3 regions of the Pantoea sp. Ep11b genome follow, and region 3 is predicted to be linked to each of the others. Evidence: predicted binding sites of a transcription regulator. Region 3 holds the regulator's gene; each other region holds the start of a gene.

Region 1 (10,922 bases), 830 kb from region 3:
GTTACGGGTGATTTTCGGGCTTTCGAGCTTAATGCCCGGCAGCATTTCGCGCGGTAACCGGCGGCCGGCCATCTTATCCGCCAGGGTAAAGACCTGTTTCCACAGCGTGCTGTCGCTGAAACTTTCCTTATCCCCTTTTTCCAGATCGCGTCGGATCGCGCTGTTGCTCATATCAATCTGCTTCGACAGCGTCCGCACCGCCAGCTCCGTGCTGCCCGCCGCGTCCGATCCATAGAGGATCAGATCGCCATCCAGCGCCAGCTTCATCCCGGTCGCGCGCGCCACCGCTGCCTGAAACGCCGCGTTGCGGCTTGCATACCAGCCCGCGTTGAAATCAGCGAAGCGATAGAGCGGCTGAGTATAGTCCGCCGGGTAGCCAAGCAGATGCATCGTGCCGAAGTAGATCCCGCCGTGGCGGGTAAAGACTTCCCGCCGGATGGTGCCATCGACGGGCCACGGATAGCCTCTGGCATGTGCTTCGGCAAAGGCAATGCTGACCTGCATCGGCCCGCCAGTGTGGATCGGGTTGAGATGACCAAACAGCGTCTGGCCCATCGGCACCATATCGATCAGGTCGTCAAAAATCGCGCTCAGCTCTTTTTCACTGCGCACGTTATCCAGCCGGGTGGCATAGCTCTCGCCGGTCGGCGATTTAATCTGCAGCGCGGTGCGCACCAGGAAGGCGGGGACGTGTACTTTTGCCGCCCGGCGGTCGATCTCACCCCAGGCGATCTTTGACAGGCCCGGCACGGCGGCTTCGGCGCTGAAGTTGCTCTCCTGATCCGCGACGGCGATCACCGCACAGAGATTGCTGACGCTGGGATCGATCTGCTGCGTGCGGAAGGTGGTGTAGATGTCGTCGCGCCACGCCGCTTTATTGCTGACGTGCGGTGGCAGCAGCCGCTGGATCTGCGCTTTGACATCGTCGGGCTGCCGGACCGGGGCCTCAGGCGTTTTTTTGCTGCTACAGCCTGCCAGCACCAGTGCGGCGACCAGCGTCAGACGTTGCAGTATCGGAGTGAATGACATACCTGTCCTCAGAATTGACGAAAGCCCTACTCTATCATCGCCCGCACTGCGCAGGCAGGAGAGAACTGAACTAAGGTTAGCTTTTTTAACGGTAAAGGAACTTACGATGTTTAAACTCTGGCCAGTTGCGGCGTTCAGCCTGATATTAACCGGCTGTGGCGCCAATAATACGCCCGCGCAGGTGCACTCACCGGGTGCGCCCACCTCCTCCTCGCTGAAGGTGCTGGAAAGCGGTGCCAGCGTGCTGCAGTCGCGCCCGCCGATTGACGCTATCAATACCTACCTCGACGGCTTCCATTTTTACAACGGCGATAAGAACGGTCAGATGGAGGCGCACCACTATGTTACCGTCCTGAACGACGACGTGATGCAGGCGGTGATCTATGACGGCAACACGCGCGACGCGCGGCTGATGGGGGTCGAATACATCATCAGCGAACGGCTGTTTAACACGCTGCCGCCCGACGAGAAGAAGCTGTGGCACAGCCACCAGTATGAGGTGAAATCGGGCACGCTGATTGCACCCGGCTTACCGCAGGCCGCCGACCACGCCCTGATGACGCGCATCGTGAACACTTACGGCAAAACCTGGCACACCTGGCACACCGATCGCGACAAAACGCTGCCAATCGGCATTCCGGCGCTGATGATGGGCTTTACCGCGGATGGGCAGATGGACTCGCGACTGCTGGCCGATCGCGATCGCCGGTTTGACGTTGATACTAAACAGATCCGGGCCGGACGGGCGGATATCGTCGCGCATCCGGCGGCAGCGGGCGCCAACGCCTGGCAGCAGGGTCAGGTGATTCAGCTTAAGCGCACAGAGGGCGGCGGTGAGCACAGCCACGGCCAGACCGGATTTGGCCCGGCGGAGCAGCTGAAACAGCCATAAACAGGCTGGCGGGATCGTCAGCGGGCCGCACGCGCGTCCCGCTGAGCCTGACAGCCTACTCCCAGCGCCGTGCGGCCTGGTGATCGCTGTCGCGGGCGTCCACCCAGCGGTCGCCCTGCTCTGTGGCTTCGCGCTTCCAGAACGGCGCGCGGGTCTTCAGGTAATCCATGATGAACTCTGCGGCAGAAAAGGCGCTGCCGCGATGGGCGCTGGTGACGCCCACCAGCACGATTTCATCGCCGGGAAACAGCTCGCCAACGCGATGGATCACCGTCACGCGCTGCAACGGCCAGCGTTCACGCGCCGCGTCGACGATCTCCTGCAGCGCTTTCTCGGTCATGCCGGGATAGTGCTCCAGGGTCAGCGCGGCGACGTTATCGCCCAGATTATGATTGCGGACTTTACCGGTGAAGGTTACGACCGCCCCATCCTCATCACAGGCCGCCAGCCAGCGATAGGCTTCTGCCATCTCGAAAGGCGCGGGGCCAACCCGAATCTGCGTCTCCATCTCAGCCTCCGGTCACGGGCGGGAAAAAGGCGACTTCATCCCCGTCATGCAGCGGATGGGTCATCGGCACCAGCGTCTGATTCACGGCAGCCAGCAGTTTGCCCGGCTCCAGTGCCAGCGCCCAGCGGTCGTCCCGATCGGCCAGTGCCGCGCGCAGCGTGGCCACATCCGGATAGTCCGCAGCCACCTCAAGCGACGCGGTGCCGGTCAGCTCACGCACCTGGGCAAAAAACAGTACGTTAATCATGCGTCACCGCCTGAAAATCGCCGCTTTTGCCGCCGCTTTTGCTGATTAAACGCAGCTGGTCGATAACGATGTCCTTCTGCACCGCTTTGCACATGTCGTAGATGGTCAGTGCGGCCACCGAGGCGGCCGTCAGGGCCTCCATCTCCACGCCGGTCTTGCCGGTCAAACGGCAGAGGGAGGTGATGCGCACCCGGTTGTGAACCGGTTCCGCTTCCAGATTGACCTCCACCTTGCTCAGCATCAGCGGATGGCAGAGCGGGATCAGCTCCCAGGTGCGCTTCGCGGCCTGGATACCGGCGATGCGCGCGGTGGCAAAGACATCCCCTTTGTGATGACTGCCTTCGATAATCATCTGCAGCGTGTCCGGCTGCATCAGCACCAGCACTTCGGCCCGCGCTTCGCGGACGGTTTCGGCTTTGGCGGAGACATCCACCATGTGCGCTTCGCCCGCCGCGTTAATGTGTGTGAGTTGAGACATGCTTACCGTTCTTACCGTTTCTTCAGATGGGAGACAAAGTTGCAGGGCGCAGTGCGCGCATCGAGCTGATCCGCGATAATCCGCTCCCAGGCTGTGCGGCAGGCGCTGGTGGAGCCCGGCACGGCCAGGATCAGCGTCCCGTTAGCCAGACCGGCAACGGCGCGTGACTGCAGCGTCGAACCGCCAATCTCCTCATAGGAGATCATCCGAAAGAGTTCGCCGAACCCGTCAATTTCGCGATCAAACAGCGGCTGCAGCGCTTCCGGCGTGCTGTTTTTCAGGTTAAAGCCGGTTCCGCCATTGATGATCACCACCTGCACATCTTCACTGGCGATCCAGCGCGACACCGTGGCGCGAATGCGATAGAGATTTTCCGGCACGATGGCGTGGTCGACCACCTCATGGCCCGCTTCTGCGGCGGCGGCGCGCAGATAGTCGCCGGAGGTGTCGTTACTGGCGTCACGTCGATCGGACACCGTCATCACCGCAATCTGTACGGTCTGAAATTCGCTGGCGGATTTACCCATACTTCCTCCTGAAATTAGCCACCAATATAAGAGAGATTCTGTGTGATGCCGGTGTTGCCCTGATGCAGGAAGTGCGTCTGCTTTTTCTGCCCCAGGCTGCTGGCGATCCGCGCCTGCAGTTCGGCCTGCTGATCGTCAGATGCCAGCAGATCGCGCAGCGGCACGCCGCCATCGCCAAACAGGCAAAGGTGGAGATTGCCCTGCGCCGACACGCGCAGGCGATTGCAGCTGGCACAGAAATCTTTGGCGTAAGGCATGATCAGGCCGATTTCGCCGACATAGTCGGGGTGATAAAAGACCTGCGCCGGGCCGTCACTGCGGCCGCTTTCGCGACGCTGCCAGCCCTGCGCGATCAGCTGATCGCGGATCACGGTGCCGGAAACGTGCTGATCGCGGAACAGCGTGCCGCCGTCGCCGGTCTCCATCAGCTCGATAAAGCGCAGCTGGATCGGCCGGGTGCGGATCCAGTCAAGGAAAGTGGCGAGATTACGGCTGTTGAGATCACGCATCAGCACGCTGTTGACTTTGACCTGGCGGAAGCCAGCGTCCAGCGCCGCATCAATACCGCTCATTACCTGATGGAACTTATCCTGACCGGTGATGGCGTGAAACTGACGGGCGTCCAGACTGTCAACGCTGACGTTGAGCGCGGTCAGCCCCGCCTCGCGCCACTGCTTCACATCACGCGCCAGCCGGTAACCGTTGGTAGTGACCGCAATCTGACGAATCGCGGCGTTTTCACGTACGGCCGCAATGATGTCGGTGAAGTCGCGACGCAGCGACGGCTCACCGCCGGTCAGCCGCACTTTTTCCGTGCCGGCGGCGGCAAAGGCGCGCGTGACACGACGGATTTCATCCAGTGAGAGAAAGCTTTTGTTACGAATTCCCTGCGGTTTATAGCCGTCAGGGAGACAGTAGGTACAGCGGAAATTACAGACATCCGTGACCGACAGGCGCAGGTAATAGAACTTACGCGCGTATGCATCAGTAAATTGTGACACCAGAACACCTTTCCAGATTGGGAGATGCAGTCATTTCTTCCTGCACCCTGGCAGCTCTAAGGCTACGGCCTGAATCCCCTATCCGCAGACGTAGGCATTCAGGCTTGAGTGTACGCTGACCCCTTGATCAGCGCGGTAATCATGATGGTAGCGTGATTTACGCCACTCTTCCATGTGCTGTTTTCGCTATATAATCTTATACATATCGAATTTTCACCGCATTTTCGCGACAGGATACGTTAAAATACCCGCCAGATTTTGACGCAAGTCATGCGCGCGGGCTTAGCGTTTAGAGCCTCGCCACGCGAACAGATTTTAAGGAGAAGTATGAATCGCACACTGGCCGATCTTGATCGCGTTGTGGCGCTGGGTGGCGGACACGGTTTAGGCCGCGTGATGTCTGCCCTTTCCCCGCTGGGCTCGCGTCTGACCGGTATCGTTACCACTACCGACAACGGCGGTTCAACCGGCCGTATCCGACGCTCCGAGGGCGGCATCGCCTGGGGCGACATGCGCAACTGTCTCAATCAGCTAATCGCCGAACCCAGCGTCGCGTCGGCGATGTTCGAGTATCGCTTTTCCGGGAATGGCGAGCTGGCCGGACACAACCTCGGCAACCTGATGCTGCGGGCGCTGGATCAGCTGAGCGTGCGTCCGCTGGAGGCGATTAACATCATCCGTAATCTGCTGAAGGTGGATGCTTTTTTAATCCCGATGTCGGAGCAGCCGGTAGACCTGGTGGCGATGGATGCCGAAGGCAATATGGTTTACGGCGAGACGGCGATTGACGAGATGAAGCAGCCGCCGCAGGAGCTGATGCTGCATCCCACTGTGCAGCCCACACGGGAGGCGCTGCAGGCCATCGGTGAAGCGGATCTGATCCTGATCGGGCCAGGGAGCTTTTATACCAGCCTGATGCCGATCCTGCTGATGGAGGAGATGGCGCAGGCGCTGCGTCGCACGCCCGCGACCATGGTGTTCATCGGCAATCTGGGCCGCGAACTCAGCCCGGCCGCCGCCAGCCTGACGGTCGCCGACAAGCTGCAGATGATGGAGCGTTATATCGGCAAGCGGGTGATTGATGCCGTGGTGGTCGGTCCCTCGGTGGCAACTCAGGGCATTGAAAACCGCCTGATTGTCCGTGAACCGCTGGAGGCCGCCGACATCCGCTATCGTCACGACCGCCAGCTGTTACGGGTGGCGCTGGAACACGCCATTCAGGGGTTTTGACAGCACTACGAGGCCGCAATAAACAGCGTGCGCAGCTCATGCAGCTGATCGCGCACGCTGGCCGCCTGCTCGAACTCCAGGTTCTGCGCATGCTGCTGCATCTGCCCTTCCAGTTCGTGGATCTTCTTCTGCAACGCCTGCGGCGTTAACGTCAGCAGATCGGCCTGGGCCTGTGCTTCGCCAGGACGGGCCGGCTTCGCTTTACCCCGGGTTTTCACTACGTTGTTGCCGAGTTCCAGAATATCGGTGATCTTCTTGTTCAGGCCCTGCGGAACGATACCATGCTTCTCATTGTGCAGCTGCTGTTTCTCACGGCGGCGTTCGGTTTCTTCAATCGCACGCGCCATCGACGGCGTAATTTTATCACCGTAGAGAATCGCCTTACCGTTGATGTTACGCGCCGCACGACCAATGGTCTGGATCAGCGAGCGCTCAGAGCGCAGGAAGCCCTCTTTGTCCGCGTCCAGAATCGCCACCAGCGACACTTCCGGCATATCCAGCCCCTCACGCAGTAAGTTGATGCCCACCAGCACATCAAACTCTCCCAGGCGAAGGTCGCGGATAATCTCCATACGCTCGACGGTGTCGATATCGGAGTGCAGATAGCGCACTTTCTCGCCGTGCTCGGTCAGATACTCGGTGAGATCTTCCGCCATGCGCTTGGTCAGCACCGTCACCAGAATACGCTCGTTGATCGCCACACGCTGGCGGATCTCCGACAGCAGATCGTCAACCTGCGTGCCTACCGGGCGCACTTCGATGATCGGATCCAACAGGCCGGTCGGACGCACTACCTGATCCACCACCTCGTTACCCGACTTCTCCAGCTCATATTTGCCGGGCGTCGCCGAAACATAGATGGTCTGCGGGGCCAGCGCCTCAAACTCTTCAAACTTCATCGGACGGTTATCCAGCGCCGACGGCAGGCGGAAACCATACTCCACCAGTGTCTCTTTACGCGCCCGGTCGCCTTTGTACATGCCGCCAATCTGCGGGATGGTGACGTGGGACTCATCCACCACCAGCAGGCCATCGGCAGGCAGGTAGTCAAACAGCGTCGGGGGCGCTTCGCCCGGCCCGCGCGCGGACAGGTAGCGCGAATAGTTTTCGATGCCTGAGCAGTAACCCAGCTCGCTCATCATCTCCAGGTCAAACTGGGTTCGCTGCGTAATCCGCTGCTCTTCCAGCAGTTTGTTATTCTCCAGCAGCACCCGGCGACGATCCGCCAGTTCCACTTTGATCTCCTCCATCGCCTGCAGGATACGTTCGCGCGGCGTCACGTAGTGCGTCTTGGGGTAGATCGTGAAGCGGGGAACCACCGAATCGACCTGGCCGGTCAGCGGATCAAACAGCGACAGCCGCTCCACCTCCTCGTCGAACAGCTCAACCCGCAGGGCGATATCGTCCGATTCCGCCGGGAAGATGTCGATCACTTCGCCCCGCACCCGGAAGGTGCCGCGCTGGAACGCCTGGTCGTTGCGGGTGTACTGCAACTCGGAGAGGCGACGCAGGATGCTGCGCTGGTCGATGATCATGCCGCGGGTCAGGTGCAGCATCATTTTCAGATAGAGATCGGGATCGCCCAGACCATAAATCGCTGAAACCGAGGCTACTACGATGACATCGCGCCGCTCCAGCAGCGCCTTGGTCGCCGAGAGACGCATCTGTTCGATGTGCTCGTTCACCGACGCATCTTTTTCGATGAAGGTGTCGGAGCTGGGCACGTAGGCTTCCGGCTGATAGTAGTCGTAGTAGGAAACGAAAAACTCCACGGCATTTTCCGGGAAAAACTCTTTCATCTCGCCATAGAGCTGGGCCGCCAGTGTCTTGTTAGGCGCCAGCACCATCGTCGGCCGGTTAAGATCGGCAATCACGTTGGCGACGGTGAAGGTCTTACCGGAGCCGGTCACCCCCAACAGGGTCTGATGGGCCAGTCCATCCTCCAGCCCCTCTTCCAGGCGACGGATCGCCTCGGGCTGATCGCCCGAAGGTTTAAAGGCGGAATTCAATTTAAAGGCTTTACTCATGAATGCAGTTCCTGCTGGAGAAGTCGGCGGGCAGGCACTTATTTTACTCTGCTATGGTGATTTTGCCAGAAAAAAATACTGGATATAAAAACAGTAATAATGCAGTGTAGAGGCGAGAGGCACAATTTCTGCCGCTTCGATACCCAACCTGAACCGGCGTAAAGGGTGTTGCGCAATGTTATCCCCAGGCGAGGATCAGATTTAACATTTGTCAATAGAGCGTCACAAAATTACAGTTCGGTTAACTGACAGAAAATTCGCAGGCTTGTTTTTTGATAAGCAACTGATTTTATTAGATTAAGCTTATAAGGCCAGATTCTCGTCATTATGTTACCAGGCCCCGTATTTCCTCGCTTCCAACTGGTTTTCATGACCTAATGCACAAGGTTATCCACAGGAATGGTGGATAAGTGATGGCAGCCCCGCCGCCATCAGCTGTGTATAATTTTTCCCTCTCCTCCCGTCACCCCGAAAATAATTTTTTTTGCGTTAAATTTCGCACCAGGCAGCGACGGATAATTCTGCAATTTTACGCTGTCGCGCGGCCCGTCACGCAAAATTTCGCCGATCCACTAAGATTCTTAATCAGATGTCCTGCTTCTTTACCGCCCGTCTGCACCAGAAACAGTGCTTCGCAGCACTGCAAAAGTGCAGGCGCGTGATTGCCGTGGGGAATTGATAAGTTTTTCTCATATTTTCTCCCGCAGGCAGGCCAGCGCAGCCACAAAACAGGGCCATTTTCAGACCTGGCCTGGTAATTGCAGCACTCCATCGCGTCACCGGATGTTGTGCGCACTGAGTGGCAATGGCGAGACCACCGTTGCTGATGACTGGGTTGCCAGACGACAGAGAGCGGAAGCAATCAGGCTAATGATCGGGAAGGAGAGTGTCAGATGCTGAGTTTACGTTCGGTCAATCAATTTTACGGTCAGAACCATATTCTGTGGGATGTGGACCTGGATCTGTCGCCTGGCACCTGCACCGGCATTCTTGGCCGGCCCGGCATGGGTAAAACCACGCTGGTGAACTGCATCATGGGCAGACTGCCGATTAACAGCGGCTCCATCTCCTGGAAAGAGGATGGTTCGCCGCCGGAAGATCTGCTGCTGCAACCGGCTGAACAGCGGGCGCAGATGGGCATTGGTTATGTTCCGCAGGGGCGTCATATTTTTACCCAGATGAGCGTGGAAGATAACCTGCTGATTGCGCTGCTGGCCGGTGCCAGCCAGCAGGATCGCCACCGCGCCATACCCGAAATGATCTTCGATCTCTTTCCGGCGCTCTACTCACTGCGTCAGCAGCGCAGCGGCGATCTGCCCATCGATCAGCAGCAGCAGCTGGCCCTGGCGCGCGCGGTGGTGCTGCAACCCAAGCTGCTGATTCTGGATGAGCCGACCGACGGCATGTCGCCGTGGCTGGAAGAGGAGATGGGTAACCTGATCCGTCGGCTTAACCTCGATTACGGGCTGACCATCCTGCTACTGGAACAGCGTCTGTCGCTGATCCGGCGGGTAGCCGACTATTTTCTGCTGCTGCACCGTGGCCGCAATGTGGCGCAGGGCAGCATGGCGCAGCTTGACGATTACACTGTCGATAAGTGGCTGACCGTGGCCTGACAGGCCGGCGCAGGAGCGCACAGCACAGCCTGGCGGACAGGGTGTGCTGCGCACGCCGGAGAACGATGAAAGGCTGACCCGGCGCTTACTCCGGCAGTGTCAGATAGTGACCGCAGTCGGCCTGCTGCGCCGCCTCGGTAAACCAGGGAAGTGTGCCCAGGCAGGGTGCAGGCAGACGGTTTTTCAGGCTGGTGAGATACTCCTCATAGCGCCTGCCCGGTGGCTCGACGGTGTTGGCGATCCAGCCCACCAGCGGCAGGCCGCACGCCTGTATCGCCTCTGCGGTCAGCAGGGCGTGGTTGATGCAGCCCAGCTTAATCCCCACCACCAGGATGACCGGCAGCCGTTCGCTGACCACCCAGTCGGCATAGGTGTGCGTTTCGGACAGCGGGGTGTACCAGCCGCCCGCGCCCTCCACCAGAATCCAGTCCGCCAGCGGCTCCAGCGCCGCCAGCCCCGCCGAGAGAGCCAGATGGGTGATCGGCCTGCCCTCTTCGGCGCTGACGATGTGCGGCGAGGTCGGCTCCATAAACGCCAGAGGATTGACCTGCTGATAGGTCAGCGGCACGTTGCTGTAGCGCTGCAGCGCCAGCGCATCGCTGTTGCGGATCCCTTCCGGCGTCAGCTCACAGCCCGAGGCCACCGGCTTATAGCCCGCACAGCGGTAGCCTGCGGCGGCGGCGGCCTGCAGCAACGCGCCGCTGGCGACCGTTTTGCCGACTTCGGTGTCAGTCCCGGTGATAAACAGGCGTTTCATGATGCACTTACTCCATAGATTAAATGGTAACTCAGGCGATAGCCGTGCCGATCGCGCGGCCAGTGCGCCTCCAGCTGGCTGAGCCGTTGCCGGGTCAGGATCTGTCCGTCGCGCCCCTGATGCAGATGGGTTGCCCCGATCCCCTTCAGGGAGCGCATCGCGCTGAGCGCGTCGGGAAAGTGCAGCGTCACCCGCTCCGAGGAACAGCCGAGTTGCTGAGCATGACAGGCCGCGGCAATCTGCGACTCGCTGAGAAAGCGGTTGGCGTGCGGCATGGCATCCAGATGTGACCAGGCCTCATGCACCTCCTGCAGCGAACCATCGCCCAGGGTGGAGAACAGCAGCGTGCCGCCGGGCCGGAGTACCCGCCGGAACTGGCGCAGTGCGCCGGGCAGATCGTCACTCCACTGCACCGCCAGATTGCTCCACACCAGGTCCGTCGAGTTATCCGCCAGCGGCAGCGCGTCGATGTCCCCGGCCAGATAGTGCTGCGCGGCATCGTTATCCCGTGCCTGTTGCAGCATCTGTACAGAGAGATCCAGCGCCGTCACCTGTTTGCCGCGTTCACGCCACAGCCGGCTATACCAGCCGGTGCCGCAGCCGGCATCCA
Region 2 (10,922 bases), 1.0 Mb from region 3:
CCCCGACTAAGGCGATACGTTGGGTGCGCGTCAGCACATCACGAATTGTCTGGTCGTTCATGTTTATCTCCTTTCAGGCCAGTGTTGAGTGTAGATGCGTGCGCTCGCTGCCGGGTAAGCCTCTGGCGAAATTAATTGAGCCCGCGCACGAATAAATATGTTTAAATGTAAATTAACTGCCATAATGTAAAAATTTGCTACACATATCCTTTCTGTCACTGGTTACCGGAGTTGAAATGAAGCTGTCGCTGGCTGTCACGGGGTTACTGGCTATCCTCGTGTCGGCGTCCTGTTCTGCCATCACATTGAAGCTCGATCCACAGATCGATCTGCTGGTGCTGGATGGTCGAAAGATTTCAGGTTCGCTGCTTAAAGGCGCAGACAGCCTGGAGCTGGAGCGCGGTCAGCATCAGTTTCTGTTCCGGGTAGAGCAGCAGCGCCAGGGCCATAAAGACCGGGTGATCACCTACCAGTCCCTGCCGATGATCGTCACCTTCACTGCCACCGCCAGAACGCTGACTATCCGGCTGCCTGCGCTGGAGACAAAGCGTGAGCGTGTTCATTTTGATCGCAGCCTGAACTTTCAGCTGGTGGATGAAAACGGGCAGGAGATCAGCAGCGTGCGGGATCATCTGGCTGCCACCACGCTCGCCGATATGGAAAAGGCGATGCTGAACTACAATCGCACCCGTCACATCGCCTCGGTGCCCCGCTTTGCGCGCACCGCCGCTGATGCTCCCTCTTCCGTACAGTTCACCGCCGATCTGGACTGGACAACCCAGGCGGAAATGCCTTCGCTGCAGCGCTGGTTCCAGCGCTTTGATGAAGCTACCCGTCAGCAGCTCCTGGCGCTGGTCAAAATGTTACGTACAAGTTGATAGCGCAGAAACGCCAGAGGTAAACTCATGATTTTCCGCCAGCAGACAGGCGTAATGAGGAAGCTTCGATGGAACAGACTATCCGCACCCTTGGCATAAAAAAACATATCGCACTGGTCGCCCATGACCACTGCAAAGCCGCCCTGCTCGACTGGGTAAAACAGAATCAGCCTGCGCTGGAACCTCATATCCTCTACGCTACCGGCACCACCGGCAATCTGATCAATCGTGATACTGGCCTGAACGTGACCGCGATGCTGAGCGGCCCGATGGGCGGCGACCAGCAGGTGGGCGCGTTGATTTCAGAAGGAAAGATCGATGCGCTGATTTTTTTCTGGGACCCGCTGAATGCGGTGCCTCACGATCCGGACGTGAAAGCATTGCTGCGTCTGGCGACCGTCTGGAATATTCCGGTCGCCACGAACCGCTCCACGGCTGACTTTATTATTCACTCCCCCCTGTTCGCACAACCCGTGGATATTCAGATCCCGGACTATGCGCGCTATCTGGCCGATCGCCTGAAATAAATCAGGCTTTTCGCAGCACCGGCACGCCCAGCTCGCGGAAATGGTCAACAAAAGGGGAAGGTGCAGCTTTATCGAACATCAGAAAAACCTGCTGGCGCGCGCGCGTCAGCGCCACATAGGCCAGACGGCGCTCTTCCGCATCGGGGAACGGCTCTGGCTGCGGTAACAGTCCCTGTTCGATGACTGATTCGCGGACTTCCGCCGGAAACCCCTCTTTTCCCTGCTGCAGTCCCAGCAGAATGACGTAGTCCGCCTGCTGGCCTTTGCTGGCATGAATCGTCATAAACTCCAGATTGAGCTTCGGCCAGCGGGTCCGGGCTTTATCCAGTAAGTCGGGCCGCAGGTAGTGATAGCGGGCCAGTAACAGGATCCGTTCATCCGGCTTCGCATAGCCACTGAGTTTGTTCAGCAGGGCTTCCAGCTGATCCTCTGCCAGCAGCGCAATCGACTTTTTATTGCCTTTGGTGATGCTGTTGAGCGGTTTTGCCAGCTGCTGTGGATTCTGCTGAATAAACCGGTTGGCGATGTCGCCGATGCGATCGTTAAACCGGTAGGTGGTGTCCAGTACGCAACGGTCGCCCTCACCGAAGTAGTGATGAAACGCCGTAGTCAGCGTCATCTCTGCACCGCTGAAGCGGTAGATCGCCTGCCAGTCATCACCCACCGCAAACAGCGCAGTGCGCTTATTCTGCTGGCGCAGGGCGCTGAGCAGTGCGGCACGCTGGGGTGAGATATCCTGAAACTCATCCACCAGAATATGTTTCCACGGACTGATGAATCGGCCTTTTTCCAGAATGGTGATCGCCTGGTGGATCAGACCCGAAAAATCGACCGCCCCTTCCTCTTTCAGCGCGCTCTTCCAGGCTTTCAGCAGGGGTGCCATCAGCTTAATTCGTTTGCTGAAGCCATCCCGGATCGCCTCCGGCACTTCGGCAATCATCCCGGCCTGGGCGCCACCATGCATGCGCATCAGACCGAGCCAGCGTTCCAGCCGTGACGCCAGGCGTTTTGCCAGCCTGTCATCATCCCAGAAGGGCCCCTCCGGGACTTCCCACGCCAGTTCATCGCGTAACCATTGCCGCCAGCCGCTGGCCTGAGACTTTTTCTCGTGACATTGCTGCCGCCACGTCTGAATCAGCAGCGTGCGCCGCGCCTCGGCATCACTCTCCAGCCGGCTGACGACCGGCTGTTTACTGCTGCCTTCGCGGATAATATGCAACGCCAGCGAGTGAAAGGTGCGTGCCTGGATGTCGCTGGCCGACAGTCGCGACTGAATACGCGCATTCATCTCTTCGGCGGCTTCCCGGCCAAAGGCCAGCAGCAGGATCTGTCCGGCGCTGGCCAGATTACGCTGCATCAGCCAGCCCGCCCGCGCGACCAGCACCGAGGTTTTCCCGCTGCCTGCGCCGGCCAGTACCAGCAGAGAATCCTCGCCATTCACCACCGCCTCACACTGCGAAGGATTGAGCGGCGTACTTTCGACGCTGGCGAAGAAGGCCTGATAGCGGGTCAGCATGGCCGCCGTCCAGTCGCGATTGCGCTGCCGCAGGGCCGCCTCGCCCTGCTCCAGCCAGTGCTGACAGAACGCCAGGTTCTCACGGCAGTCAGCAAAAGCATCTAAACGGGCAAGCGGCAGAGGCAAGGCATCGAACTGATTGAGGATGCGGCTTTTCAGCGCCTGTAACTCGTGGCGGTTCAGCCAGCGATCCTGCTCGCTGAAGGTCCGGATCTCATCGCTCAACGTCTGCAGCACCTCGCAGCACACCGCGCTCATCTCCAGGCTCCAGCGCTGCCAGGCCTGCATCAGATAGTGGTGAAAGCGCTGCGTCTCCTGCCATTCCGTTCCGTGCAGGCGAACCACTTTTTCATCTGCCAGTAAAAACTCCAGCTCGCCCCACACCAGCCCGCGTTTGCAGGCGATGTCCAGTAACTGGTTAAAGGGGATCAGATACTCGTGCTTATCGCCACTGACTTCGACGCCCGCCGTCAGAAGACGAACACGATTATAAGGATGCTGGGCAAGCCGTTTGCCCATCGAAGTTGCTTTCAGTTCCACGCCGACACCAACGTCAGAGAATAGGATTAGGGGGAGTTTACCTGTCAGACCCTTGGCGCTCCAGCCTTAAAACAGGCTAAACTTGGCGTCACATCTTGCGGAATGCAAAAGGAAAAGAAGATCATGCGCACCGTTTTAAATATCCTGAATTTTGTTCTGGGCGGCTTTTTCACCACCCTGAGCTGGCTGTTTGCCACGCTTGTCAGCATCGTGCTGATTTTTACCCTGCCGCTGACGCGATCCTGCTGGGAAATCACTAAAATCTCGCTGCTGCCGTTTGGCAATGAGGCGGTGCATGTCGATGTGCTGCGGCCCGAAAGTAAGAGCGCCATCATGAATACTGGCGGCACCTTCCTGAATATCTTCTGGCTGATTTTCTTCGGCTGGTGGCTCTGCCTCTCCCATATCTCCGTAGGCATTGTGCAGTGTCTCAGCATCATCGGCATTCCGGTCGGGATTGCCAACTTTAAGATCGCCGCGATCGCTCTGTGGCCGGTGGGTCGTCGTGTCGTGTCGGTGGAAGAGGCGCGTGCGGCGCGCGAAGCCAATGCCCGTCGCTATTAATATGATGTCACAGAGTCTGCCAGGCTGGCGGAAATACCTGTTTAACAGTACCTGGCGGTATCTGCTGCGGATCCTGTTTGCGCTGAGCGGCTGTGCGGCCATTCCCTGGTGGCTTCAGCAGATCGAGTGGACGATTCCGCTGACGCTGGGGGTGGTGGCCGCTGCGCTGGCCGATCTCGACGATCGGCTGACCGGTCGCCTGAAGAATCTGCTGATTACGCTGCTCTGCTTCTGCATCGCCTCGGTGTCTGTCGAGTTACTTTTCCCCTACCCGCTGGCGTTTATGGCCGGACTGGCGATCTCCACCTGGGGATTTATTCTGCTGGGTGCGCTGGGTCAGCGCTACGCGACCATCGCCTTCGGTGCGCTGCTGATTGCGGTCTACACCATGCTCGGGATCGGCCTGTTCAGCCAGTGGTATATGCAGCCAGTGCTGCTGCTGGTGGGCGCGCTGTGGTACAACCTGCTGACGTTACTGGGGCACCTGATGTTTCCGGTCCGGCCGGTGCAGGAGCAGCTGGCAGGCAGTTTTTCACAGCTGGCCCGTTATCTGGATGCCAAGGCCAACCTGTTCGACCCGGATGCGGGCGATCAGGATGATGCGGCGTTTATTGATGCGGCAATGGTCAACAGTCAGCTGGTGGCCCAGCTTAATCTGACCAAAACCACCCTGCAGAGCCGTCTGCGCGGCGATCGCGGTTCGCGCGGTACCCGCCGCAGCCTGCACTACTACTTTGTCGCGCAGGATATTCACGAGCGGGCCAGCTCTTCTCATCTGCAGTACCATCTGCTGCGCGGCGACTGGCGCTACAACGAAATTCTGTTTCGCTTTCAGCGCCTGCTCAATATGCAGGCTCAGGCCTGTCGTCAGCTGTCGCACTGCATTCTGATGCGCGAACGATGGGTTCACGACAGCCGGTTTGAGCGCGCCTTTGAGCGTCTGCAGAAAGCAATTGAACGTCTGGCACGACATGAACCTGAAGCGGCGCATACGGGTGCGCTGTTCTGGCTGTTACGCAATCTGCGCGCCATCGACGCCCAGCTGGCGTCCATTGAATCAGAACAGACGCTGGCCGGTGACGATCCTCAGCACAGCGATAATCTGCTGTCCCGGGAGGGATTGAGCGGCTGGAGTGATATCCGGCTACGCTTCAGCCGTCACCTCTCGCCCTCATCCCCCCTGTTCCGGCATGCGGTACGCATGTCGATAGTGCTCTGCATCGGCTACGGTTTTATTCAGATTACCGGGCTGGAGCGGGGGTACTGGATTTTGCTGACCAGCCTGTTCGTCTGCCAGCCTAACTACAACGCCACGCAGCGACGGCTGGCCCTGCGTATTGGCGGGACGCTGGCCGGGATTGCCATTGGCCTGCCGGTTTTATGGCTGGTGCCCTCTACAGAAGGTCAGTTGATCCTGATTGTTATTGCCGGCGTGCTGTTTTTCGCTTTCCGCCAGGTTCAGTATGCTCAGGCTACCCTCTTTATTACTCTGCTGGTCCTGCTCTGCTTTAACCTGCTGGGCGAAGGATTTGAGGTTGCCCTGCCCCGGGTCGTGGACACATTACTTGGCTGTGGCCTGGCCTGGCTGGCCGTCGCGTTTATCTGGCCGGACTGGCGTTTTCGTCAGCTACCGGCGGTGGCCGAACGGACGCTGAAGGCCAACTGCCGCTATCTGGATGCGATCATGGAGCAATATCATCAGGGCAAAGATAATCGGCTGGCCTATCGCATTGCCCGTCGTGACGCCCACAATGCGGATGCCGAACTGGCGTCGGTCGTATCCAATATGAGCAGTGAGAGTCGCACCAGTCAGAAGCTGCGCGAATCAGCCTTCCAGCTGCTCTGCTCTAACCACTCATTCCTGAGTTACATCTCGGCGCTGGGCGCACACCGCGATAAGATTACCGCGCCGGAGCTGCTGGCCTTGCTGGACGATACCGTCTGCTATGTCGAGGATGTGCTTCAGACGGATGTGGTCAGCGATGAACAGGCTGAAACGATGCGTCATCAGTTGGCTCATCGAATCAGCCAGCTGGCCGCAGATGCGGATACGCGTGCGCCGCTGGTGCTCCAGCAGCTCGGTTTGCTGGTGGCGCTGATGCCCGAGATCGCGCGCCTGCGCCGCACGCTGATTACCGATCAGCCCTCGCCGCCTCTGGGATCGGCACTGGATAACAGTGTGCGCTGAAACCAGGCATTAAGTTCAGCCCGGGTGGCCTGCGGCAGCGCGGCGGCATGGTGACCGGTGATCGCGCCCTGCAGCGCCAGCAGGGTCTGAAAACCAACGTGCTGGTTGATTGCTTTTAGCTTCAGCCAGCAGCGTTTGGCCCCCATCTGATAAAGATGGTTAACACTCAGGACTCCCGCTTCGTAGAGCATCATCTCCATACGCACGCTGAGATTAGGCAAATCTTTTAACCGCGGCGAGGCGTGTCGATCTTCCAGCTCCAGCTGTGCCGTCTCCAACGAGGCGGCCGAGAGCGCCAGCAGATGTTCAGCGTCGCGCCACAACGTTTCATCAACCCGAAAATAGTTGAGGCTCACGAGCTTGCCCCGCTTGCGGAAGATCAGCGGCTGAAGCGGACGCTCGGTAATATATTGTCGCAGGGGTTCACTGGCGCGCAGATAAAGCTCGTCTTTATTGATCAGGGCAAAAACAACACTTTCCACCGCCAGGGCATATCCCCCAAACTGGGTGCGGGACTCTATCGGGCCTAACAGGGCCAGGCACGCTCTGGAGCGCTCCACCACCGGATTTACCTTTTTCACAACACCACCTCCTTGTAAGAACTATCTTGTAAATTGCCTTGGGTATCAGTCAATTAGAAGATAAAAAAAAGCGCCAGTGGGTTCAACGAATAAATAGGTCTTCTACTAATCTTGTCGCGTTTTTGCGAGGCGTTTTCAGAAATTTGGGTTGATCTTTATTCAGGATGACAGTACTGTATATTCATACAGTCCACTGCTGGTGATTAACTTATGCGAACACAACATCCTGATAATGCACGCTATGCTCATCATTATGCGTCCTCATCTCTGCCGGCTTCGCAGCCAGGGGGGATTACTGAGCTACGTTACAGCGAGCAGCCCGGAATGATGCAGATGTTACTGTTGCCTCTGTTACAGCAACTGAGTCAGCAATCGCGCTGGCAGCTATGGTTAACACCGGCACACAAGCTGAATCGCAACTGGCTGCAGGCGTCGGGGTTGCCTCTGGATAAAAGCATGCATATTGCTGATTCTGAACGTCTGAATGCTGTGGAAGCGATGGTCAAGGCACTGCGTACCGGAAATTACAGTGTCGTTCTGGCCTGGATTCCTTACGAGCTTGATGAAGATGAGCGGCGTCAACTCGAAAATGCAGCGGCTGAAGGTGAGGCGATGGGGTTGATTTTGCGTGCAAGTGGAACGCCTGAAGCGCCACTCAGACCGCAAACTGCCATAAAAATTCAGTCGGATTTGTTTCATTAAGTAAAAATCAGAAGTTTCCCAAGCTATTTTTCTTATCTGTCGTCGCTAAACCACTGATTCTGTTAGTTCGAGTATTGACAATGGTTTAGCATGTTTTCAGGGCTTTTTGCCGCGACAATACTGCCAGGCTAATTGTTAGAAATTGTGTATAAACCGCTGTTTTTTTACAGTCGCGTCTCACATCATACTTGTAAGTTTCCAATCTCGTTGTAGACTTTATCTCGCCAGGGTGCTCAATAACCTCCGTTTTTTGCGGTAGAGTCATAAGCGAGCGTTTTGACCCGGCGAAGGATTTAAACCAAGAGCAACCTTTTTGCTCATTGCCTATTTGGATGATAACGAGGCGCAAAATGAAAAAGACAGCTATCGCAATTGCAGTGGCACTGGCTGGCTTCGCTACCGTAGCGCAGGCCGCCCCTAAAGATGACACCTGGTACACCGGTGCTAAACTGGGCTGGTCTCAGTATCACGACACTGGCTACTACGGTCACGGTTACGAAAACAACAACGGTCCAACTCATGAAAGCCAGCTGGGCGCAGGTGCGTTCGTTGGTTATCAGGCAAACCCATACCTGGGCTTCGAGATGGGCTATGACTGGCTGGGCCGCATGCCTAACAAAGGTACTGTGACCAACGGCGCGTTCAAAGCACAGGGCATCCAGCTGGCTGCTAAACTGAGCTACCCAATTTATGACGATCTGGACGTTTATACCCGTCTGGGCGGCATGGTATGGCGTGCAGATTCAACGCAGACTAACCCAACTACTGGCCGCATCAGCGACCACGACACCGGCGTTTCTCCGCTGGCAGCAGTGGGTGTTGAATATGCACTGACCAAAAACTGGGCTACCCGTCTGGACTACCAGTGGGTTAACAACATCGGTGATGCGCAGACTGTTGGTGCACGTCCAGACAACGGCATGCTGAGCGTAGGCGTTTCATACCGCTTCGGTCAGGATGACGTCGCTGCTCCGGCTCCGGCTCCAGCTCCAGCGCCAGCTCCAGTTGTTGAAACCAAGCGTTTCACTCTGAAGTCTGACGTTCTGTTCACCTTCAACAAATCTACCCTGAAGCCAGAAGGCCAGCAGGCTCTGGATCAGCTGTACAGCCAGCTGAGCTCAATGGATCCTAAAGATGGTTCCGTTGTCGTACTGGGCTTCACTGACCGCATCGGTTCAGAGCAGTACAACCAGAAACTGTCTGAGAAACGTGCTCAGTCAGTCGTAGATTACCTGGTTTCTAAAGGTATCCCTTCTAACAAGATCTCTGCACGTGGCATGGGTAAATCTAACCCAGTTACCGGCAACACCTGTGACAGCGTGAAAGGCCGTAACGCCCTGATCGACTGCCTGTCTCCGGACCGTCGCGTAGAAATCGATGTTAAAGGCATCAAAGACGTTGTAACTCAGCCACAGGCTTAAGTTAAAACGTAATAAAAAACCCCGCTACGGCGGGGTTTTTTTATGGCTGTTATCTATGTTATTCAGCGCCTCAGGCTGATGCCCTGCCCGGTCAGTCGTTTTCTGTTTCCGACTTGCCCAGAATGGCCTGCAAATCCTGCTTCAGACTCGACATCTGCGTCGCATATTTCTCTTTACGTTCGGCATCTTCAATGAGCTGAACGATAGTTTCTGAAAGGGTGCAGCCGCGCCGTTGTGCCAGACCCGCCAGTCGCTGCCAGACCAGATACTCCAGGTCGATCGACTTTTTACGGGTATGCTGGTGTTCAGCATTAAAATGACGTTTGCGCCGCGCACGAATGGTCTGCTTGAGTCGGTTATCAAGATCGGCATGAATATGCTCCGCAATCCAGTCGTTTACCGTCACCGGATTGTTCTCCATCGCCAGCAGTTTATCGACCGCTGCCTGCGCCGCGCTTAATTCAAGGTGACGCGTGATCAGTTCACCTTCCCGATGTTTCTTCACCAGGTATTTCCACTTCCATCCACTTTCAAGATTTTCGAGTTGCTGGTATTTCATCGGAATCTCATCGTGATCACGTAACGAGCTAAGAATAACAGCTTTTTTCCTGGATGCAGCAACGAAAAACATGCTGTCGTCATCACATCTTCGACGGGAAGTCTGCAGTGCTTAACAAAGGTGAATCCTGTATAATCTCGCTTTTCTTCAAACTGACAAATGCGATTATTTTGACCAGCACTCAACTTACGTGGCAGACCTTACAGCCGGATAGCGCGCAATACCAATCCGTTTTCTCCCGAATTGCTGATGAAGAAACTGATGCTCTGGCAACGGTGCAGCCCAGGTTGCTGAATGCGCTGGCGCATCTGCATCACCAGACGCAGGGATTTCCCTTACTGCTGGTGCGTAGCCAGGAGAATCGCGATTATCTGGCACTGATTGCTCAGGCTGCACAGCGGGTCATGTCCGACAGCACTACGCTATGGGGCGGCGATTACCATATCATGGCTGACAACGTCACGCTTCAGCCCCCTTCCGATCCTCAGCGTCCTTTCACCAGCCAGGGTGGCATTCACTTTGCCGAGTGGGTTGAGATGGAGCAGCTGTTTGGCTGCGTACGCCAGTATAAAGACCGGATCCAGCTGGAGCCCGGGCTGATTCATCAGGCGAACGGCGGCACACTGCTGCTGTCACTGCACAGTCTGATCGCGCAGCCGATTCTCTGGTTACGCCTGAAAAGGTGTATTGAGCAGGGCTATGTGGAGTGGACCTCTCAGGATGAACGCCGGCCGCTGCCTGTATCGATTCCGCCTTTGCCACTCAAACTGAATCTGGTCCTGTGCGGCGAGCGTGAGACGCTGGCCGCGTTTCAGGAACTCGACCCTGAAGCGCACGAGATGGCCATCTATACTGAATTTGAAGAGAACATTCAGATTCTTGATGAGGATGACATGCTGGCCTGGTGTCGCTGGAATAGCGATCTGGCGCAGCAGGCGGGTCTGCCCCAGCCCGAAGAGGACTTCTGGCCAGAGCTGATCAAAGAGGGTGTCCGCTACAGCGGCGACCAGGAAACGCTGCCACTCTGTCCCCGCTGGCTGCAGCGGCAGATGCGTGAGTCAGCGCTGATGGGTGATGCTCTGAATGGGGAAGCGCTGCGTGATGCGCTGGAAGCGCGCCTGTGGCGCGAGAACTACCTCAACGAGCGGATGCGTGACGAAATCCTGCTGCGCCAGATCCTGATTGAAACTGAAGGCGAAGTCGTCGGTCAGATTAATGGTCTGTCGGTTGTCGAATATCCTGGCCATCCCCGAGCCTGGGGCGATCCTTCGCGGATTACCTGCGTGGTGCATCCCGGCGATGGTGAGTTTATGGATATTGAGCGAAAAGCGGAGCTGGGCGGCAATATTCACGCCAAAGGCATGATGATTATGCAGGCTTACCTGATTGCCGAGCTGGAACTCGATCAGCAACTCCCCTTCTCGGCTTCGATGGTTTTCGAGCAGT
Region 3 (10,922 bases):
GTCACCGATACTGTCCTTTTCACTCTCAAACTTGTTCATGCCCATGGCGTGATCCAGCAGTGCTTCCGCTGAGAGATCGGGCACCGTCGCGTTGGGTGAGTAAGGCACATTGCGCAGAAGCTGGGTGTAGCACGCCAGCTGCTCAATCAGCTGTTCGCGCGTTAGTGAGCGCTGACGTGACGCCAGCAGGGCGGTGACACAGAGGTTCATGGCATTGGCTGCGCCCGCTTCATTGATCCGCACCATCAGGCTGGCAGCGATATCGTTGACGGTCGGCGTTAACCAGCTCGGACGCTGCGGCTCGATCGGATCGATGTCGTCGCGCCATTCCGGCACGCGCTTGTTGAGATAGTTAACCAGCGGCATCGGCTCGCCAAAGTTAACGTAGCCCTGGCCGAGATTACGCAGCTTGCGTAAGCCCCGTACCATCTGCATGAAGCCCTCTTTCTCTTTCGCCGCGCCGCGCAGCTCTTTGGCGTAAGTCCCCACTTCCATCACATGCTCATAGCCGATGTAGATCGGCACCAGCGTAATCGGGCGATTTCCGCCGCGCAGCATCGCCTGTAGCGTCATTGCCAGGGTGCCGGTTTTCGGGTCCAGCAGGCGACCGGTGCGTGAACGGCCCCCTTCGACAAAGTACTCAACCGAATAGCCACGGGTAAACAGCTCGCCGAGGTATTCGCGGAACACCGTGGCATAGAGCTTATTACCCTTAAAGGTACGACGGATAAAGAACGCGCCCAGACGACGGAAAATCGGGCCAGCCGGCCAGAAGTTGAGGTTGATACCGGCTGCGATATGCGGCGGCACCAGACCCTGATGGTAGAGCACATAGGAGAGCAGCAGATAATCCATGTGGCTGCGATGACAGGGCACATAGACGATCTCATGGCCATCCTGCGCCAGCTGACGCACTTTTTCGCCGCCGTTGACGTTGATGCCCTGATAGAGACGGCTCCAGAGCCAGCCCATGACACGGTCAGTGACACGAATTGCTTCATAGGAGAAGTTGGCCGCAATCTCTTCCATCATCTCGATGGCATTCTGCTGCGCTTTCTCGTGGGAGATCTTTTTGCTGCGTGCTTCATCTTCTACCGCTTTTTCAATCGCTTTGGATTGCAGCAGACGATTAAAGAGATCCTGACGCGCCGGTAAACGCGGGCCAATCGCGGCCAGCCGCTGACGGGCAAAATGAATACGGGCCACGCGGGCCAGCTTCTGGGCGATCGACTTGTCCGTTCCGTGTTCGGTTGCCATACGGCGCAGCGAAACGGTCGGCGAGAAGCGGACAAAACTGTCGCGTCCGTGCCAGATGACGGCAAAGAATTTCTGTACCCCGTTCAGGACCCGCAGATGGGGCGTTGGCTCGCCCTGAACTTCACGTCCCGGCGCGCGGCCAAACATCACGGTGACTGGCAGCATCTGAATATCCAGCGTGGGATTGTTTCGATGCAGATCGAGGTAGTCGTGAAAGATTTTCACGGATTCGACGCTGGGCACAAAATAGGGGAAAACGCGCGGACCATCGTGAATAAAGACGTGACGCGGCAGCAGCGCGCCGTCAATCTCCAGCGGAGAGAGCGGATCGGGCAGATGATGCCGCAGACACTGGGCGCGCAAAGTCAGTAAGTCGGCCTTCGAATCGTAAGGCAAAACATACATAATAGGCCGGGTCGGATCCAGACCATGTTCTGACACGGGATCGGCCGGAATGGCCTTACTTTTTACCAAAAACGACAGTGGTAAGTTAAGCAGTTTGTAATAGAGTTTACGCCAACCTGACATAGACAACATGAAGCCTCTTGTTAGCAAAGCGCCGCAAGCATACCAGAAAGTGCAGCGAAGATCTGTGGTGGTGCGAATTGCACGCAGCCCAGACATTGACGTCAATACGATGAAAGGGTTCCCCCATCATGGCAAATAACGCCACCGGACTTATCAGAATAGTTAAAGCCGCAGGTTACTCATGGCAGGGGCTGCGTGCCGCCTGGCAGCATGAAGCGGCATTTCGCCAGGAGGCGCTGGCCGCGCTGGTTGCCATTATTATCGCCTGCTGGCTGGATGTGGATGTAGTCTCACGTATCCTCATGATTGGGTCCGTGGTGCTGGTGGTCATTGTCGAAATCCTTAACAGTGCCATTGAAGCGGTAGTCGATCGCATCGGTCAGGAGCATCATCCGCTGGCTGGTCGGGCAAAAGATATGGGATCGGCCGCGGTGCTGATCAGCATTCTACTGGCTCTGTTTGTCTGGATCGCGCTGCTCTGGACACATTTGCGATAAGCGTTCCATATCGCGTCGGAAGCCGCGTTTTGCGGGACAATCGGTTTCCATTTCACCAATACCTGTATATACTCACAGCGACTGTATAAACAACCAGGGGGCGGGATGAAAGCATTAACCAGCAGGCAGCAGCAGGTCTATGACCTGATTCGCGACCATATTACTTCAACGGGCATGCCGCCTACGCGTGCCGAGATTGCCGCGCAGCTGGGATTCCGTTCGCCGAATGCGGCAGAAGAGCATCTGAAAGCGCTGGCGCGTAAAGGCGTCATCGAGATCGTGTCCGGTGCTTCGCGCGGCATCCGTCTGTTGATGGAAGAAGAAGCCTCAGAAGGCTTACCGCTGATTGGCCGGGTTGCTGCCGGTGAACCGATCATGGCGCAGGAACATATCGAAACCCACTACAAGGTGGATCCGGGCCTGTTTAAGCCGTCGGCTGACTTCCTGCTGCGCGTCAGCGGAATGTCGATGAAAGATATCGGGATTATGGATGGCGATCTGCTCGCGGTGCATAAGACCCAGGATGTGCGTAATGGTCAGGTCGTCGTGGCGCGCATCGATGATGAAGTCACGGTGAAGCGCTGGAAAAAGCAGGGCGCTATCGTGCATCTGCTGCCTGAAAACAGTGAATTTGACCCGATCGTGGTTGATACCCGTGCGCAGTCGCTGACTATTGAAGGTCTGGCCGTGGGCGTGGTTCGCAACGGCGAATGGCTCTGATTTTTCTGCCCGCGTGCATTCGCCCGCTCTGATGCTATTCTGTCTGCCCTAATTTTGTCGCTGCCCTGTCTGCGCAGCGACACTGAGCACGGAACGGCGAATGCGCTTTATCACGGCAACCGATAAAAATCTCTGGCGGCTTGCGCTGCCGATGATCCTTTCAAATATCACCGTGCCCCTGCTGGGCGTGGTCGATACCGCAGTTATTGGTCATCTCGACAGCCCTGTCTATCTTGGCGGGGTCGCGGTCGGGACCACCGTCACCAGTTTCCTCTTTATGCTGCTGCTTTTTTTGCGGATGAGTACCACCGGTCTCACGGCGCAGGCGCTGGGTGCGGGCGACAAAACGGCGCTGGCGCGGGCGCTGGTCCAGCCGCTGATCATTGCGCTGCTGGCCGGTGTGCTGTTTATCGTCTTACGCTATCCGATTATTCAGCTGGCAACGCAGCTGATCGGTGGCAGTCCCGAGGTCCTGGCGCAGGCTGCGCGGTTTATCCAAATCCGCTGGCTCAGCGCACCTGCCACGCTGGCAAATCTGGTGATCCTGGGCTGGCTGCTGGGCGTACAGTATGCGCGTGCGCCGGTGATCCTGCTGGTGGTGGGAAATCTGGTGAATATCGTGCTCGATCTCTGGCTGGTCATGGGTCTGCACTGGGGTGTCGCGGGGGCGGCCACCGCCACGGCGCTGGCTGAGTACATCACGCTGGGCGTTGGCAGCATCATGGTCTGGCGGGTGCTGAAACTGCACGGCATCACGCCAGCCCTGCTGAAACAGAGCTGGCGCGGTGACAGTGCCCGGCTGCTGCGCCTCAACCGGGATATCATGCTACGATCCCTGATGCTGCAGCTCTGTTTCGCCTCGCTGACCGTACTGGGCGCACGGCTCGGCCCCGATGTGGTCGCTGTTAACGCCGTCTTACTGATGTTCATTACCTTCACCGCCTACGCACTCGATGGCTTCGCCTATGCGGTAGAGGCATTTGCGGGAGAGGCGCATGGCGCTAAAGATGGCCGTAAACTGCTGCGTGTCTGGCACTCCGCCTGTCGTCAGGCGGTGGCCGTCGCGCTGTTCTTCTCGCTGGTCTATGCGATCGCCGGTCCGCAGATCGTGACGCTGTTGACCTCGCTGACGTCGCTGCAACAGACCGCCGATCGCTACCTGGTCTGGCAGGTCATCATGCCGCTGGCGGGCGTCTGGTGTTACCTGCTGGATGGCATGTTTATCGGTGCCACACGCGGTCGCGAGATGCGTAACAGCATGGTAATGGCCGCCGCAGGCTACTTCCTGACGCTGCTGAGCGTTCCGCTGCTGGGTAATCATGGACTGTGGCTGGCGGTAACCGTTTTTCTGGCGCTGCGTGGCCTGACGCTCTGGCTCATCTGGCGCAGGCACTGGCGTCAGAACAGCTGGTTTGAAGCCTGATTCAGCCAGGCTGGCAGAAGGGTACAGATTATTCTGTATTATTCTTCATTCTTGAATATGGCGACTACAATTAACTCTATACGGCGCTGTTAAGCAGCGATTTGTATCGAAGTTATGGCGAGTAGCCAGATAATTAAACCCCGAGGATTGGAGGTCTGCCATGAATAAAGACGAAGCGAGCGGCAACTGGAAGCAGTTCAAAGGCAAGATGAAAGAGAAATGGGGCAAGCTGACCGACGACGATATGCAGGTGATCGAAGGCAAACGCGACCAGCTGGTGGGCAAAATTCAGGAGCGTTACGGCTATGCGAAAGATGAAGCAGAGCGCGAAGTAACAGACTGGGAAACCCACAACAAAGATCATCGCTGGTAATCGAGCCCCTGTTCCGGTGAGCCTTCACCGGAACCGCTTTCAGGCGTTACAGCCTATCCCCGTTTTCCCCGTTTTTTTCCCTCCTCCTGATGATCATGTTCGCAGCTATCATGATGCGTACAGGCCGCCACTTCCGCACAGTTTTCACATAACCCATGCGCCTCGATCACGCTATGGCGCAGAGCAAACTGCGCTTCGCCCGCCAGCGTCGCAATTATGGTCTCCACGCCCTGCGCCTGTTTTTCCGAGACGGCAGCACAGCGATCGCAGACCAGCATCACCGAGGTATGCGCCGGGGCTTCAAAATGGTGGCACATAACATAGCTATTGTTGGACTCCACCCGATGGATGAAGCCCTGCTCCAGCAGGAAATCGAGCGCCCGATAGACCGTGGGCGGTTTGGCCTGAGGTTCACTGACCCGCAACTGGTCCAGCAGATCGTAGGCGCTGATAGAGCCAGGCTGTTCGGCCATCAGGCGCAGCACTTCAGCGCGCTGCGACGTCAGACGCACACCGCGTTGCAGGCACATTTTTTCGGCCTGGGTCAAAATTTGCTGCGACGTCATGGTTGTCATGAAAATTCTCCGCTGGATGAGTGATGTTATTTTATCACAATTGGCGGCGGGGTGCTGAAGTGGCTTCTGGCTTAAAAAAACAGCATTAATTGCCTGTTAAAACAGCATATTCAGCGTTTCAGCCCGCTTTTTTAACCTTAGTGAGGACAAATCAGATCCATTCCGAATCGACCGTCAGAGGATTTCAGGGGCAATTTGCTTTGCATCTCACGGAGTTAAGAAGTAATGTTCAGAAAGACTTAAGCAACGGCTGGTATTTTTGGTAATTCCCCGGCTCGGTCTGAACAATCACAACAAATTTTTGGTTGGAAAACGTCCAATCACTTGAATTAAGGCACTGTTTCCTTTGAATTCACAGCAACGACGCGTTAGCCAGCATTCACAATACGGCTAACAAATTATTCAGTCATTGAATGTGTTAATGACAATTTCAGGTGATGGCAGGCAAATGGTGAAAAAATCCGCTCAACGTCCGGCGCTGAAGTACTCCGCTGCGGCGACCGCGCTTTTCCTTTCTTCTTCCGCCATGGCGGCAGGGACCTGGTACGATGCACGTAATGACGCCATGGGTGGCACCGGCGTCGCTTCTTCTCTGTATGGATCTGCGGTGCTGGCAAACCCGGCATTGATGACGCGTGCTAAAACCGACGATAACGTCAGCATTATTTTTCCGTCAGCCGGTGTTCAGGTCACTGACAAAGATGACCTGATTAACAAGGTCGATGATATTACCGCGACCGTGGATCGTTACCGCTCAGTGCTGGGTAACTTTACGCCGGCAGACTATTTCCGTGGCTATCCTGAACTGCGTGCTGCCTCTGGTGATGTGGCCAACAGGCTGAGCGATTTGCGCGGTGATAAAGCCAATGGCTCGGCGGGTGTTGCCGTCGCCGTGACGGTGCCGAATGAGACGCTGCCTTTCGCGTTTATCACCAAAGCCTACGGTACGGCGCACGTTCGCGCTAATGTCGAGCAGGGTGATATCGACTATCTGCGCGGCGTGGCTAACGGCACGATACTGCCGCGTCAGGGCGACCAGAACAACCTTCGCTCCAGCGCCAATGGTTTAGCGGCCCTCGTCACCGATTATGGTGTGGCGGTCGCGCATGAGTTCACCATCGCCGGTCAGCCGGTGTCGGTGGGCGTTACGCCGAAAGTGCAGAAAACCTGGCTCTATAACTACACCGCCAGCATCTATAACTACGACAAGAACGACATCAACAACAGCCAGTATCGCAGCACGGATACCGGGTTTAACGTCGATGCCGGTCTGGCGACGACCTTTGCGGAGAACTGGACGCTGGGCGTCACCGGTCAGAACCTGGTGTCGCGCGATCTGCAGACCCGCGAGGTCAACGGTTATCGCGACACCTATCAGATTCGCCCGCTGGTCACTACCGGCCTGGCCTGGGATAAGGGGCCGTTTACCGTGACGGGCGATGTGGATCTGACGGAGACGAAACGCTTTAAAAGCCAGGGCAGCAGCCAGTATGCGGCTGTGGGTGCGGAGTACCGCGTTCTCGACTGGCTGCAGCTGCGTGCCGGTTATCGTGCGGATATGCGGTCCAACGATGAGAATGTCGCTACCGCCGGTTTTGGTCTCTCGCCGTTTAACAAAGCCGTCCATCTGGATCTGGCCGGATCGGTGGGCGCGAACAACACCTGGGGCGCAATGGTACAGCTGGGCTTCAACTTCTAAGCGCGTTATTCAGGCGGTCCGGGGCGGGGCGATGCACTATCGCCCCGCCTTGTGTTATCCTTGCACAGAATTCCATCACCTTAATTACCGGATTGCCTGTACTTCATGCCTGAATTTTCTTCGCAACGCTTCTCTGTCGCGCCGATGCTCGACTGGACCGATCGCCACTGTCGCTATTTCCATCGTCAGCTGACGGCTGATACGCTGCTCTACACCGAAATGGTGACCACCGGCGCCATCATTCATGGCAAAGGGGATTACCTGGCTTACAGCGAGGCCGAACATCCGGTTGCGTTGCAGCTGGGCGGCAGCGATCCGGCGGCGCTGGCGCACTGTGCGAAGCTGGCAGAACAGCGCGGCTACGATGAAGTGAACCTGAATGTCGGTTGTCCCTCTGATCGGGTACAGAATGGCCGTTTCGGTGCCTGTCTGATGGCCGAGGCAAATCTGGTCGCCGATGCGGTCAAAGCAATGCGCGACGTAGTATCGATTCCGGTCACCGTCAAAACCCGCATTGGTATTGATGAGCTAGACAGCTATGCGTTCCTGACCGATTTCATCGGCACGGTCGCGGGGCGCGGCGAGTGCGACACCTTTATTATTCATGCGCGTAAAGCCTGGCTCTCCGGTCTCAGCCCCAAAGAGAACCGCGAGATCCCGCCGCTGGATTATCCGCGCGTCTGGCAGCTGAAACGCGATTTCCCGCATCTGACCATCGCCCTGAATGGCGGCGTGAAAACGCTGGAAGAGGCGCAGAACCATCTGCAGCACCTCGACGGCGTAATGATGGGCCGCGAAGCCTATCAGAACCCCGGTATTCTGGCGCAGGTCGATCGGACCTTATTTGGTCGTCAGCAGCCGGCGGTAAATCCGGTTGAGGTGGTGCGTGCCATGTACCCTTATATTGAAGCGGAGCTGGCGAAGGGCACCTATCTCGGCCACATTACGCGCCATATGCTGGGCCTGTTCCAGGGCATTCCGGGCGCGCGCCAGTGGCGTCGCCATCTGAGCGAAAATGCCCATAAGCCGGGCGCGGACGTGCGTGTGCTGGATGCGGCGCTGTCGCTGGTCGCTGATAAAATCCCGCAGGAAGCCTGATTTTCTTTTTTAACGTTAAAAACCAGCCGTGAGGCTGGTTTTTTTTACGCCATAATCTGGTTTTTCTCACCAGGTCACAGGCACGAACCGGCCGTTTAATGTTGTAAAAACAGCAGGTTATCTGTTGGCACGCTTTTTGTAATATCTATAACAATGAATATCAAAAAGGAGTGCTGACGTGGAAATTTTATTCGTATTGGGTTTTTTCCTGATGCTGTTGCTGACCGGCGTTTCGCTGGTGGGCGTGCTGGCGGCACTGGGGGTAGCGACCATCGTAATGTTTGTCGGTGGACTGCTCGCACTTGTTATTAAAGTGTTACCGTGGCTGGTGCTGGCGGTGATAGCCGTCTGGCTGCATCGGACTTTTTTTGGCGACAGCGATGCACGAGCGCGTCGCAACCTGCGGCGCAAGATCAACAGGTTAGACCGAAAAAGCTGGCGCTAAATGCGGTAAAGATCACAGAGTGAAAGATTGATTAGCGCGGATCTGCAATTAAACATATTTTTTACTTATGTTTTCTGGCAGGATGCTGTCGTCAGTTCGATGTGCCATCGACCCGACACGAATTCATCGCCGCTGTCCCTACACCAGCGCGAACTAAAAAGAAAAAAAGAAGAGGGCTTCCTGCGGGAAGCCCTTTTTGTTGCTGACGCTTACGGAATTAACAGGCAGGAGCCCTGCGTGGCACGGCTCTCCAGCATCTGATGCGCCCTGCTGGCCTCTTTAAGCGCAAACTTCTGCTGCGCGGGAACGTCCACCTGAATCGCGCCGCTGGCCAGCAGCGAGAACAGCTCGGCGCTGGCGGTTTCCAGCTCCTGACGGTTGGTGATGTAGCCAAACAGCGAAGGACGGGTCACAAACAGCGATCCTTTCTTATTCAGGATGCCAAGATCAATGCCGGTCACGGGCCCGGAGGCGTTACCAAAGCTGACCAGCAGGCCATGACGACGCAGCGAGTCCAGCGACGCTTCCCATGTATCTTTACCGACGGAGTCATAGACCACCGCCACTTTTTTTCCCTCTGTCAGTTCGCTGACGCGCTGCGCAATGTCCTCTTCGCGGTAGTTAATGGTCGCCCAGGCACCGGCCTGTTTCGCCAGTGCGGCTTTCTCCGCAGAACCCACCGTGCCGATCAGGTGCGCGCCCAGTGCTTTGGCCCACTGGCAGGCGATCAGTCCGACGCCGCCTGCCGCAGCGTGAAACAGAAAGGTTTCTCCGGCGCTGATTTTATGGGTCTGGCGAAGCAGATATTGCGTGGTCAGCCCTTTCAGATAGCTGGCTGCGCCCTGTTCAAAGCTGATCGCCTCCGGGAGATGCATCAGGCGATCTTCTGCCACATTGTGTACTTCGCTGTAGGCGCCCAGGGATGCCAGGCAGTAGACCACGCGGTCGCCGGGCTTAAACAGCGTAACGCCCCGGCCGACCCGGGAAACCACGCCTGCGGCTTCCGTCCCCAGGCCAGAAGGAAAGGCGGCCACCGGATAGAGGCCGCTGCGCACATAGGTATCGATGTAGTTGATGCCGATAGCGCGATGCTCTACCTGAACTTCCTGTTCCGCAGGCTCAGCAGGTTCAAAATCTGTCCACTCTAAAACGTCCGGTCCGCCGTGCGCACTGAACTGAATACGCTTTGCCATTCTGACTCCTGTGATTGTTTCATCATGAGGGTGAGGCACGCCCCTCAACTAAGGTATACTTGCGCGTCCCCACAGAAGATCGGTAATGCATTCACTATGGCAGGAAATAAACCCACCAACAAATCGAACGAAACGCAGGATCGCCAGCTCGCAGGCGTGAAAATGCCCCCGCATTCGCTGGAAGCGGAGCAGTCTGTGCTGGGTGGGTTGATGCTGGATAACGAGCGCTGGGATAACGTCTCTGAGCGCGTCGTCGCGAATGATTTTTTCAACCGTTCGCATCGGCTGATTTTTTCAGAGATGCAGCGGCTGCTGGAAAACAGCAAACCCATTGACCTGATTACACTCTCTGAATCGCTGGAAACCCGTGGCGAACTGGAGATGGCGGGCGGCTTCGCCTATCTGGCTGAACTGGCTAAAAATACGCCGAGCGCAGCCAACATTGGCGCCTATGCCGATATCGTGCGCGAACGTGCGGTGGTGCGCGAGATGATCTCCGTTGCCAATCAGATCGCCGATGCCGGTTACGATCCACAGGGACGCAACAGTGAGGAGCTGCTCGACTTTGCGGAGTCGAACGTCTTTAAGATTGCGGAAGCGCGCGCAGATAAAGACGCGGGCCCGAAAAATATCGAGCAGATTCTGGAATCAACCGTTACCCGAATCGAATCGCTTTATCAGACGCCGCACGACGGCGTCACCGGTGTCGATACGGGTTATCAGGATCTGAATAAAAAGACGGCGGGCCTGCAGGGTTCTGACCTGATTATTATCGCTGCCCGTCCGTCGATGGGCAAAACCACCTTTGCGATGAACCTGTGCGAAAACGCCGCCATGCTGCAGGATAAGCCGGTGCTGATCTTCAGCCTGGAGATGCCCAGCGAACAGATCATGATGCGTATGCTGGCGTCACTCTCCCGCGTCGATCAGACCCGCATCCGAACCGGCCAGCTCGATGACGAGGACTGGGCACGTATCTCCGGCACCATGGGCATCCTGCTGGAGAAGAAGAATATGTACATCGACGACTCTTCCGGCCTGACGCCTACCGAAGTGCGCTCCCGTGCCCGGCGCATCTACCGTGAAAACGGCGGTTTAAGCCTGATCATGATCG

The links. The regulator LexA, encoded in region 3, represses DNA repair genes until DNA is damaged. The targets are predictions, from matches to a motif close to TNCTGTATGTACATACAGNA.
Region 1: uvrB (excinuclease ABC subunit UvrB) is a predicted target of LexA. The motif match lies at 8,016-8,035, and genes of this name have one in related genera.
Region 2: sulA (SOS-induced cell division inhibitor SulA) is a predicted target of LexA. The motif match lies at 6,966-6,985, and genes of this name have one in related genera.

What each region holds. Positions count from the first base shown of each region.
Region 1 covers NZ_CP160631.1:1,537,871-1,548,792, reverse strand. Annotated here, with positions in the region: gene AB1748_RS07310 (DUF1615 domain-containing protein) at 1-1,029, opposite strand, end outside; gene AB1748_RS07305 (OBAP family protein) at 1,136-1,921, shown strand; gene moaE (molybdopterin synthase catalytic subunit MoaE) at 1,977-2,429, opposite strand; gene moaD (molybdopterin synthase sulfur carrier subunit) at 2,431-2,676, opposite strand; gene moaC (cyclic pyranopterin monophosphate synthase MoaC) at 2,669-3,154, opposite strand; gene moaB (molybdenum cofactor biosynthesis protein B) at 3,166-3,681, opposite strand; gene moaA (GTP 3',8-cyclase MoaA) at 3,696-4,682, opposite strand; molybdenum cofactor riboswitch at 4,672-4,805, opposite strand; gene yvcK (uridine diphosphate-N-acetylglucosamine-binding protein YvcK) at 5,010-5,912, shown strand; gene uvrB (excinuclease ABC subunit UvrB) at 5,918-7,939, opposite strand; gene AB1748_RS07265 (ABC transporter ATP-binding protein) at 8,833-9,555, shown strand; gene bioD (dethiobiotin synthase) at 9,641-10,312, opposite strand; gene bioC (malonyl-ACP O-methyltransferase BioC) at 10,309-10,922, opposite strand, start outside.
Region 2 covers NZ_CP160631.1:1,742,517-1,753,438, reverse strand. Annotated here, with positions in the region: gene AB1748_RS08175 (CoA-binding protein) at 1-61, opposite strand, end outside; gene AB1748_RS08170 (DUF2057 family protein) at 237-878, shown strand; gene mgsA (methylglyoxal synthase) at 947-1,405, shown strand; gene helD (DNA helicase IV) at 1,407-3,461, opposite strand; gene AB1748_RS08155 (YccF domain-containing protein) at 3,585-4,025, shown strand; gene yccS (YccS family putative transporter) at 4,009-6,213, shown strand; gene AB1748_RS08145 (TfoX/Sxy family DNA transformation protein) at 6,165-6,794, opposite strand; gene sulA (SOS-induced cell division inhibitor SulA) at 7,005-7,496, shown strand; gene ompA (porin OmpA) at 7,847-8,917, shown strand; gene matP (macrodomain Ter protein MatP) at 9,009-9,476, opposite strand; gene AB1748_RS08125 (AAA family ATPase) at 9,530-10,922, shown strand, end outside.
Region 3 covers NZ_CP160631.1:707,184-718,105, forward strand. Annotated here, with positions in the region: gene plsB (glycerol-3-phosphate 1-O-acyltransferase PlsB) at 1-1,785, opposite strand, end outside; gene AB1748_RS03270 (diacylglycerol kinase) at 1,914-2,282, shown strand; gene lexA (transcriptional repressor LexA) at 2,388-3,002, shown strand; gene dinF (MATE family efflux transporter DinF) at 3,103-4,425, shown strand; gene AB1748_RS03285 (CsbD family protein) at 4,586-4,798, shown strand; gene zur (zinc uptake transcriptional repressor Zur) at 4,852-5,373, opposite strand; gene AB1748_RS03295 (conjugal transfer protein TraF) at 5,822-7,072, shown strand; gene dusA (tRNA dihydrouridine(20/20a) synthase DusA) at 7,178-8,170, shown strand; gene pspG (envelope stress response protein PspG) at 8,349-8,615, shown strand; gene AB1748_RS03310 (quinone oxidoreductase) at 8,825-9,808, opposite strand; gene dnaB (replicative DNA helicase) at 9,905-10,922, shown strand, end outside.